DNA from 2 places in the Bradyrhizobium sp. USDA 10063 genome. Region 2 is predicted to be linked to the other one. Evidence: riboswitches for the same ligand, from Rfam matches in the RefSeq annotation. Region 2 holds a riboswitch; the other holds the start of a gene.

Region 1 (4,960 bases), 4.3 Mb from region 2:
TCGAAGCGTCGCGCGAAACGTTGATTGATCGCCTCGCGCATTGCGCTATCCAGGAGTCTTTCCGCCTCCAACGCCACGCGCGGGTCTTGCCAGGCCACCAGACGGCCGGCGAAAGATGCGTAGTCTCCGACGGCCAGCCGGTCGAGCGCGGTACAGACTTCGTCTGATGTCACGCGCCGCCCGCCCCGAACGATTTACCAGCGCGCACGCAGGGTCCCCGTGATGTTGCGTCCCGGTCCATAGTAGCAGTTGAGCGCGTCGTCGCACGAACCGATATACCGCTCGTCCAAGAGGTTCTTGACGTTCAGCGCGATGTCCCACTTCTTGAATCTTGGCGACAATTCGCCCAGCTCATAGCGTGCGGTGAAGTCGTACAGCGTGAAGGAGAGCACCGCCAGGGTGTTGAGTGCATCGACCGCTTGATCGCCGACGAAGCGCACGCCGCCGCCGAGCGTCACGCCGGCCAAATCTCCGCCTGCAAAACGGTAGGTGGTCCATAGTGACGCCTGGTTCATCGGGATGCCGACGGGATGTTTGCCGAGCCCGCCGGCCGTGTTGGTCGCGATCACCTTGGTGTCGAGATAGGTGTAGGCCGCGCTGATGTTGAAGCCATACAGGCGGGTTGTCTTCAGCTCGATCTCGCCGCCTTGGCTTTGGACAGAACTGGTCTGAACCGCAAAGCCCCTGTGCGCCAGATCGGCCGTCAGCACGTTGTATTGGGTGATATCGAACACCGCGGCGGTCGCCAGAATATCATAGCCGGGAGGCATGTATTTGATGCCCACCTCCTTCTGGTCACCGGTGACCGGAATGAAGGCCCGACCAAAAAAGTCGGTACCTGCCGTCGGCGTGAAGGTCTGCGAGTAGCTTGCATAAGGCGCGACGCCGTTGTCGAAAGCATAGATCAGGCCGGCGTTGTACGTCAGGGCATGGTCGGGCTGCCGCGTCCAGGGCGGGTTGGAGAGCACCCCTGTTGCCAGGTTGAGCGAGCGGGTCTTCTGATCTTGCTGGAGTTGATCATAGCGCGCGCCAAGCAGGACCGACAGGCGGCCGATCTCGGTGCGATCCTGCACATAGGCGCCGGCCTGCCGCTGATCCTGATAACGGAATGTGGTGATCGGGATCGGGCTCGCGAACGGCTGTCCATAGATGGGATTATAGAGATTGAGCGGACTCGCTGCGCCAGTGCCTGTACCCTGGAAATTCGGGACCGCGGAATAGTCGGCGCCAAACAGCACATGATGGCGCAGCGGGCCCATATCGAAATCCGCCTTCAGGCGGTTGTCGATCTGGTACATGTCGATCTGGAAGGTTTGGTTGGCCGCGATCCGGTTCGTTGTCGTGGTGTTCGGGGTCGCGCTGCTCTGCACTTCGTTCAGATTGATATCGATGTTCTGGTAATAGAAATTCTGCTGGAACGAGAATACGTCGTTGAACTGATGCTTGAACTCGTAGCCAATGCGGGCCTGCTGCACCGATGTGTTGTGGTAGCTGGGCTCCCCGAGAAACAGGTTACGGGAGATGAACTGACCGGTCGGGCCGGGAACGATCGTGCCCGCGTAGGGCAGCGGCTGTAATACCGTGAGCTTGGGATCGTTCTGATAGGCCGCGAGTATTGTAAGGCTCGTATCCTCGTCGATTCGCCACGTGAAGGATGGCGCGATGAAGGCGCGCTCGTCTTTGGTGAAGTCGATTTGACCGTCGCCGATCCTGCCAAGGCCGACCACGCGATAGAGCAGCGAATGATCCGACGTGACCGGGCCGCCGACATCGAATGCGCCTTCCAGCGAATTGCGTATTCCCATCCGCAGCAGGACTTCGCCGAAGGCCTGATCGGTTGGACGCTTGCTGACGAGGTCCCAAAGACCGCCAGGGCTGCCCTGGCCGTACAAGGTCGCGGCGGGTCCCTTGAGAACATCGATGCGCTCGAGCCCGTACGGTTCCAGGCCGTAATTGTTGACGTTGAGCCGCAGCCCATCGAGGAATTGCAGGCCTTGGAAACCGCGGATCGAAACATAATCGCGGGTAAACTGGCCCTCCCGGAAATAGGTGCTCACGCCGGCCGTGTATTGCAGGGCGTCCCGCACGCTCTGCACGTCGCGGTCGGTCATCTCCTGCCGGGTCACCGTCGAGACCGAGCGCGGCCACTGCAGGATCGGCGTTCCGACCTTGGCGCCGGCCTCGGTGGTGCGGGCGACGTAGCCGTCAACGCCATCTCTGCCCTGATTCGTGCTGGAGGTATCGGAAGCCGGCGACACCGGGGCGGGGTTGGCATTGGAGCGGGACGTTCGCGACGCGCGATGCGCTGCGTTTCGTGACCTTGCCTGCTGTGCAGCACCCGGCGGCCGTGCGCTCGGCTGGCCGGGGTGCACCACCACCGGCGGCAGCGCAGGATCGGGTCCCGCTTGTTGCGCCTGAGCCGGTAGGCCCGCTGTCAGCACCATCATTGCGGCGCCGGCAACACCAGACTTGAACGCTAAACGACTTAATCCGGCGACAACACTAAACTGAATTCTCAATACGAACCCCCAACGAGCGAAATGAACGGCGATCGCGAGCCTGCGTGCAAAAGCACGCGGCATGCATCACCGCGCACGACGCCGGCAACGACCTACGGCAGCTTTCTGATTGGCAGAACCGAACGGGCCCCCACGGCAACGTGACACGTCACCGCGACAAATCCCCAGGGGATCAGGCGCTGTAAGCGCCCTTAACCTTGAGAATTTCGCTTCGGCTCACCCCGACCGACGCGTTTCGCCCGTGACCACGACAAACGGCAGGTCTCCTGGCTTGCGGATCATCGCCTCCTGATCGCCTTCCCGGATCCGAGATCCAGTGGCACATGACCAGAGACTCACCGCTTACAGTTGCGGGGGCAGCTGCGGCGTTGGGACAGAGCCCGCACCGCATTCCCTTTTGATCTCCCGAAGGAGAACCGTCGCGATCACAATAGGTTTTTTCAGAAACCGCTGTCAACAATACGCGAGTAAGCAGACGACATCATCTCCGCGCCGATCTTTCTGCGGTAAGTCTGTAGAGCGGTGTCGAAAAACCGAGCTGCTGCGGTGGACTATCAAATCGACCGGATGACGGCGGCAACGCCCAGCAGAAAACCGACCTCGAACACCTGCTCGATGGCCCCGAGCACGTCGCCGGTATAGCCGCCGATCAGCCGTCGCGACCACAGCGTGACGGCAACTGCCAGTGCGATGCCGCAAGCGATGCCGGCAAGAAGGGCGAACGGAGCATGTGTGCCGGAGGCCGCAGCGAGCGGTGTCAGCGCGAGCAGCACCACGATCGTCGCGAAGCCGATTTCGCCTGTCCGGAGCGTCGAGGGTGCATAAGCCACCTTCATCGAGGAGATGTTGCCGGCATATTTCATCCAGCCGAGGACCGGCAGCGCCACGGCGCGGCCGGCGGCTCCACTTGCAATCAGCGCCGCCGCGCCAGTCCAGGCCGGCATCTCAGTGAGCGCCGCCACGCGCAATGCGATCGCGAAAACGAGTGCGAGCGTGCCATAGGTTCCGATCCGGCTGTCCTTCATGATGGTGAGACGCTGTTCGACCGTCCAGCCGCCGCCAAAGCCGTCCGCGGTGTCGGCCAGGCCATCCTCGTGCAATCCGCAGGTGAGGAGGACGCTTGCCATCACCGCCATGAGCGCCGCGATCACCGGTCCCAGTATGAGGGATGTGAACAGAAGGGCGGCCGCCGAAACCAGACCGACGATCGCGCCGACCAGCGGGAAGAATGGCGAGGAGCGGGCCAGCCAATCGGAATCGGGCGCATCCTTCGAATCGCCGACCGGGATGATCGTCAGGAATCGGACCGCGTCGCGAAAACGATCCAGGCTCATCTAGATCTTTCCCTCCAGCACGTCGCTGAGGTCGGCGACGTCGGTCAGCAGGCGGGACGCTGCCCGCACCAGCGGGACCGCCAGCAACGCGCCGGTGCCCTCGCCAAGTCTCATGTCGAGAGCGAGCAACGGCCGCGCCTGAAGCGCCGTCAGCACGATATCGTGACCCTTCTCGGCCGACCGATGCGCAAAAACGCAATAGTCGCGCGTCGCCGGCGCCAGCCTGACGGCGACAAGGGCGGCCGCAGACGAAATGAAGCCGTCGATGACGACCGGACGGTGATGCGCCGCTGCGCCAAGCGCTGCACCCGTCATCATCGCGATCTCGAAGCCGCCGAATTCCCTGAGCACCTCGAACGGCGCCGTGGCGTCGCTGCGATTGGCTGCCTTGTGGATGGCGGCGCGCTTGCGCGCCATGCCTGATTCGTCCTGGCCGGCGCCGACTCCGATGCAGTCATCCAGGGAAGCGGGCGCCAGCCGATGCACCAGGAGTGCGGAAGACGCGGTGTTGCCTATTCCCATCTCGCCGAGTGCGATGATGTCGGCACCTGCCTCGATTTCACGGGAAGCTATGGCAAAGCCGGCCGCGAGCGCCTTGTGCGCTTCCTCGGTCGACATGGCAGCCTCCCGCGCGGAATTCGCGGTGCCGGCCCGGATCTTGACATCGAAGAGGTCGGGATGGGCAGGCAGATCGCTGGCAACGCCGGCGTCCACGACGCGGATGCTGACGTCTGACGCAGCCGCAAAGGCGTTGGCGCTGGCGCGACCTGCGAGGTAGGTCCTCACCATCGCGGCCGTCACGGCGGACGGATATTGCGAAACGCCTTCTTCCGTCAGCCCGTGATCGCCGGCGAATACGAGCAGGACGGCCTTTTGTAGCGCTGCGGCGGATGGATGGGCGATCATGCCGAGCTGCACCGCCAGGTCTTCGATTCGTCCCAGCGATCCCGGCGGCTTGGCTTTGCCGTCGATTCGCGCGCGCATTGTCTTAGCAAGCGTCTGATCGATTGGAGCGATCGCGGGGATCTGCAAGTCGGATGGGATTTGGAAGGTCATGGGCGCCTCGTGAGCGCGCCTTAAGTGACTGAAGGAAAGGTGCGGGTCAAC
Region 2 (4,960 bases):
TCGCGCGGTGCTGATGCGGACCTCGTTCTGGCCGAAGGCTCGATGGGCCTGTTCGACGGCGTTGCCGCACCGGGCGTCTCGGGGACCGGCGCTACCGCCGATATCGCCGAGATGATGGGCTGGCCGGTCTTGCTGGTGCTCGATCCATCCGGACAGGCGCAAACCGCCGCGGCTGTGGCCGCGGGATTGCGCGATTTCCGCGCAGGCGTGCGCCTCGCCGGCGTTGTCCTCAATCGCGTCTCCAGTGCGCGGCACGAAAACCTCGTGCGCCGCGCCATGGCAGGCGCTGGCATTGCCGTGTTCGGTGCGTTGCCCCGCCATACAGCAATCACCTTGCCGAAGCGGCACCTTGGCCTGGTGCAGGTGGAAGAGCAGGCCGAGGTCGACGGCCTGGTTGCCGAAGCCGCGCGCTTCGTCACGGATCATGTCGATCTGGATAGCGTGCTGGAATCGGCAATATGCACCTGGACCGCGCCGAGCGCCGCACACGACTTAAACGTCACGCCGCCCGGCCAACGCATCGCGCTGGCGCGCGACGCTGCATTCTCGTTCGTCTATCCGCACATGGTGGAGGCTTGGCGCGCGGCCGGAGCCGAGATCACGATCTTCTCGCCGCTTGCCGATGAGGGCCCTGATGATAGTGCCGACATCTGCTGGCTGCCTGGCGGCTATCCTGAGTTACATGCCGGCCGGCTAGCGGCCAACATACGGTTTCGCGGAAGGCTGCGCGCCTTCGCCGAGACGCGACCCGTGCACGGCGAATGCGGGGGCTATATGGTGATGGGCAACGCCCTGACCGACGGTGATGGCGTTCGCCATGAGATGGTTGGTTTGCTCGGTCTTGAGACGAGTTTTGCCGAGCGTCGCATGCATCTGGGCTACCGGTTTGCGGAGCTCGCTGCTTCGATGCCGGGGCACAAACCCGGCGCACGTCTTCGAGGCCACGAGTTTCACTATTCCACGATCATCGCGCAACCAGATAAAGCTCTCGCTGTCGTGCGCGATGCGACCGGCGCCGTGGTTGCCGAAACCGGTTCGCGGCGTGGTCACGCCACAGGCACGTTCTTCCACCTAATTGCGGAGGAGAGGTGACCGTTTCGTCTCCTTTGTCTCGGTACGCGGCCGCCGATGGCCAACTTTTCGGCCTGCATGTCGACAATCCGGTGAGGGAAGGCCAGCTGACGGGCGTGCCGATCCGGACCGACCTGTCGGTTACGCTGTTCCTTTCGGAGCGGGAGGATTATGACGGCGGCGAGCTCGTCATCGAGGACCTCTATGGCTCCCATGAACTGAAGCTGCCGGCCGGCGATCTCGTACTTTATCCTGCTTCAAGTCTGCATCCGGTCACGGACGTGACACGGGGCACGCGTGTTGCGTCTTTCTTGTTGCAGAGCATGGTACGGGATGCGGGGGGCCGCAGCCTGATCTTCGATCTCGACACCGCCATCCAGGCGTTGGTTCAGCGGCTTGGGCGAGACGATCCTGAAACGGGTCGAATTGACCGGCATCTATCCCAACCTGATCCGTTACTGGGCCGAAGCATGAATGCCTCTCTCATCCGCTCGAGGGGGTCACCGTGATGATGCCGTCGTGGATCCGACTTCGCCCCTTGACGCCTGCTCCGCGAAAGGGGCACACAGGGAAGGCATGGTACTCAACGCGGCGCAACGCGCCGGAGCATAATCGGGAATGGCATAGGGGCCGAGTTGCGGTGCCCGAAGCCCCGGCCGGTCCCGCGACTTAAAGCGGTGCAGGGATCCGATCCGCTATTGGGCAATCATGCCGGGGAAGACCGCACTCCCTGTCGAACCGAGAGCCAGGAGACCGGCCCTGCAAGTTTTGACGCCATGGCCGTCGCGTGTGACGGCAGGAAGGACGTGGACCATGCACATTGAACCGGGGATTGTGACGGGAGCCAAGCTCGTGCTGAGCTACGCTACGGGCGCCGCCGCGGCCAGCTGTACCCTGAAGCTCGCGGTCGATACCGTGCGCGAGCAGGGTGTCGCTTCTTTTGTCGTGCGCACGATTGCAACGACGGCGCTGGTATTTTCGTTCTTCGAGCTGTTCCCGCATTTTCGGGTCGGTGTCTCGGAGGTGCATTTCATCCTCGGCTCGACCTTGTTCCTCTTGTTCGGTACGGCACCGGCTGCACTCGGGCTCGCGCTCGGTCTTCTGCTGCAGGGCCTGTTCTTCGTGCCGACCGACCTGCCGCAATACGGCATGAACCTCACCACGCTGCTGGTGCCATTGTTTGCGGTCCACGCGCTCGCTCAGCGGATCATTCCTCGAAATACGGCCTATGTTGACCTACAATATAGCCAGGCGCTGGCGCTCTCGACGGCGTATCAGTCCGGCATTGTGGCATGGGTCGCGTTCTGGGCGCTCTATGGTGCGGGCTTTGGCGCGTCCAACCTCGCCGACATCGCGACTTTTGCCGCTTCCTACACGTTTGTCATCGTGATCGAGCCATTAGCCGATCTGGCCGCGCTTGCTCTGGCAAAGTCGCTGCGAGGCGTCACAGTCGAGGGCTTCGTCACCCAGCGTCTCCACAACGCCCGCTGACGACCTAGAAAGGCGGACCCGACGGCGGCCTTCGTATCAGTGATGCTGACGCTCTCCCTGATAGGTATCGGTTGCGGCGATCCCGAACAGCTCACGCTCGCCGCGATCCGTGCCCTCAATGCAGTCGATCTCATCCTGATCCCTCGCAAGGGAGCTGTTAAGTCCGACCTCGCCGAGTTGCGGCGGACGATTTGCGCAGAGGTACTCACCAACGATCGGACGCGCATCGCGGAATTCGACCTGCCCGTGCGGGACGCCTGCGTGGCAGATTACCGGAAAGCCGTGGACGAATGGCACGACGCCGTCGCTGCAACCTGGTCGCGAGAAATAGCGAGCCACCTTGGAAACACGGGGCGCGTTGCGCTGCTGATCTGGGGGGATCCTTCGCTCTATGACTCGTCCTTGCGGATCGCGCGCAGGCTCAATCCGTTGCCGACCATCGACGTGGTTCCGGGCATCACATCTATCCAGGCGCTGTGCGCGGCGCATGCGCTGCCGCTGAACGATGTCGGCGAACCCTTCTTAGTTACCACCGGGCGGCGGTTGCGTGAGGGCGGCTGGCCTGATAGCGCCGACACTGTTGTCGTGTTACTGGATGGCGGCGCGGCGTTCCAGTCCTTGAAGCCCAAAGGAATCCACATCTGGTGGGGTGCCTATCTCGGGATGACCAATCAGATCACCATGTCGGGTGAGCTTTCCGACGTGGGGCCTCGCATCGTCGCCGCACGGCAACAGGCGCGCGAGCGACATGGCTGGATCATGGACAGCTGTATCCTGAAACGCAGATCCTGACGTGGCCGTCCATTGCGCCGCCGCACTCGCGCGTCGGGCTCAACTTACCAAGCCGACCGGGGGCACTTGGCCGGCTCGAGCAAATCGCGATTGAGCTTGCCGGTCTGCAACAGTTGAGGCAACCTCGTGCAGCCCGCGTGCCGATCACCATATTCGCTAGCGATCACGGCATTGTTGCTCAGGGGGGCGCGTATCCTCAGGAGGTGACGATCGCCATGATGTCGAATTTCGCCTCGGGCGGAGCCGCGATATCGGTGCTGGCGCGCGAACTATAGCGGTTTTCGCCCGATTTGAATCTGGGGGATTCCCAAACGGTTAGCGATGATGGAGACTGTGTGCATTGATTCTCCTTGCCGGCGGGGGCGGGCGGTGCCGAAGGCCTATTCTTGTGACCTGCGGGAACGCGTTATCGAGGCCGTGGCTGCGGGCGCGTCGCGGCGCGAGGCGGCCGAACGCTTCGAGGTGAGTGTAGCATCGGCGGTCAAGTGGGTGCAGCGCTGGCGGGACGATAACAGCGCCGCTGCGAAGCCGCGCGGCGGAAGCGTTTCGCCGCTCGAAGAGTTCGCAACCGAGATTTTGGCTGTGGTTGCTGAGCATCCAGACCTGACCCTGGTGGAGACGCTTGCAGAGCTGCGCAAGCGGAGAATTCGAACCAGCCGCAGCGCGCTCTGGCGCTTTCTCGACCGTCACAACATCACCTTTAAAAAAAAGCCTGCAGGCTACTGAACGGCAGCGAGAGGACGTTGCGCGAGCTCGCCGACGTTGGATACGAGAGCAAGGTTTTCTTGATCCCGCCCGGCTCGTTTTTATCGACGAGACTGCGGTCAGCACAAATCTGGCGCGGCTCCGGGGGCGTGCGCCAAGGGGTGTCAGGGTGATCGGCGCCGTTCCGCTGGGGTCATGGGAGACCATCACTTTCGTGGCGGCCTTGCGCCACAATAAAATGACTGCCCCGATGGTGATCGAGGGAGCTATGACCGGAGAAATGTTCCTCGCCTATGTTGAGCAGTGCTTGGTTCCAACCCTTCGGCGCAACGACATCGTCGTGATGGACAACTGCCGAGTTCACATGGCGCCTGCCGTTAGGCACGCGATTGAGAAGGCAAAGGCGAGCGTGCGGTATCTCCCGAAATACTCGCCTGATCTTAATCCGATCGAGCTGCCCTACAGCAAATTTAAGGCATACTTGCGTAAGGTCGCGGCACGAACAGTTCCGCATCTCACGCGCGCGATCCGTTCGTTCATCCCACAACTAAGCCCACGCGAATGCACCAACTATTTCGCTCACGCAGGCTATGCTTCTAAATGACAGGAATCCGCTTTAGGCTCAAGTCTCGAGGTCATCGACGGCGGCACGCTGACGCAATCGCCGGTGCCTGGCATTCTTACCGACAAGCCGCGGTTCGGTAGCAGCGATTTCAGCGCGGAGGCTGCGCTCGAGCCAAAGGAACTGACCTTTGCCTTTGAATGTGGACAGCGGGCGGTGTTGCGCGCGGAGGCCGGAAGGTCCGATCTCCTGATCCTCGGTGAGATGGGCATCGGCAATATCACGACGTCAGCCGCGATCGCAGCCAGCCCGCTCGGCGTGAGCGCAGAGGAGATCCGC

Evidence for each region. A riboswitch is a leader RNA that binds a small molecule or an ion and turns the genes downstream of it on or off. The one in region 2 is predicted to bind cobalamin.
Region 1: linked by a shared signal. The riboswitch ahead of ACVJGD_RS18920 (TonB-dependent siderophore receptor) and the one ahead of ACVJGD_RS38575 (energy-coupling factor ABC transporter permease) in region 2 are both predicted to bind cobalamin.

The regions. Positions count from the first base shown of each region.
Region 1 covers NZ_JBSSGP010000002.1:3,523,946-3,528,905, reverse strand. Annotated here, with positions in the region: gene fhuF (siderophore-iron reductase FhuF) at 1-173, opposite strand, end outside; gene ACVJGD_RS18920 (TonB-dependent siderophore receptor) at 195-2,447, opposite strand; cobalamin riboswitch at 2,759-2,955, opposite strand; gene cobS (adenosylcobinamide-GDP ribazoletransferase) at 3,074-3,853, opposite strand; gene cobT (nicotinate-nucleotide--dimethylbenzimidazole phosphoribosyltransferase) at 3,854-4,909, opposite strand.
Region 2 covers NZ_JBSSGP010000002.1:7,778,915-7,783,874, forward strand. Annotated here, with positions in the region: gene ACVJGD_RS38565 (cobyrinate a,c-diamide synthase) at 1-1,092, shown strand, start outside; partial or broken gene ACVJGD_RS38570 (Fe2+-dependent dioxygenase) at 1,110-1,545, shown strand; cobalamin riboswitch at 1,632-1,847, shown strand; gene ACVJGD_RS38575 (energy-coupling factor ABC transporter permease) at 1,885-2,562, shown strand; gene cobF (precorrin-6A synthase (deacetylating)) at 2,605-3,354, shown strand; partial or broken gene ACVJGD_RS38585 (nicotinate-nucleotide--dimethylbenzimidazole phosphoribosyltransferase) at 3,356-3,626, shown strand; one part of gene ACVJGD_RS38590 (IS630 family transposase) at 3,679-4,073, shown strand; one part of gene ACVJGD_RS38590 (IS630 family transposase) at 4,072-4,663, shown strand; partial or broken gene ACVJGD_RS38595 (nicotinate-nucleotide--dimethylbenzimidazole phosphoribosyltransferase) at 4,676-4,960, shown strand, end outside.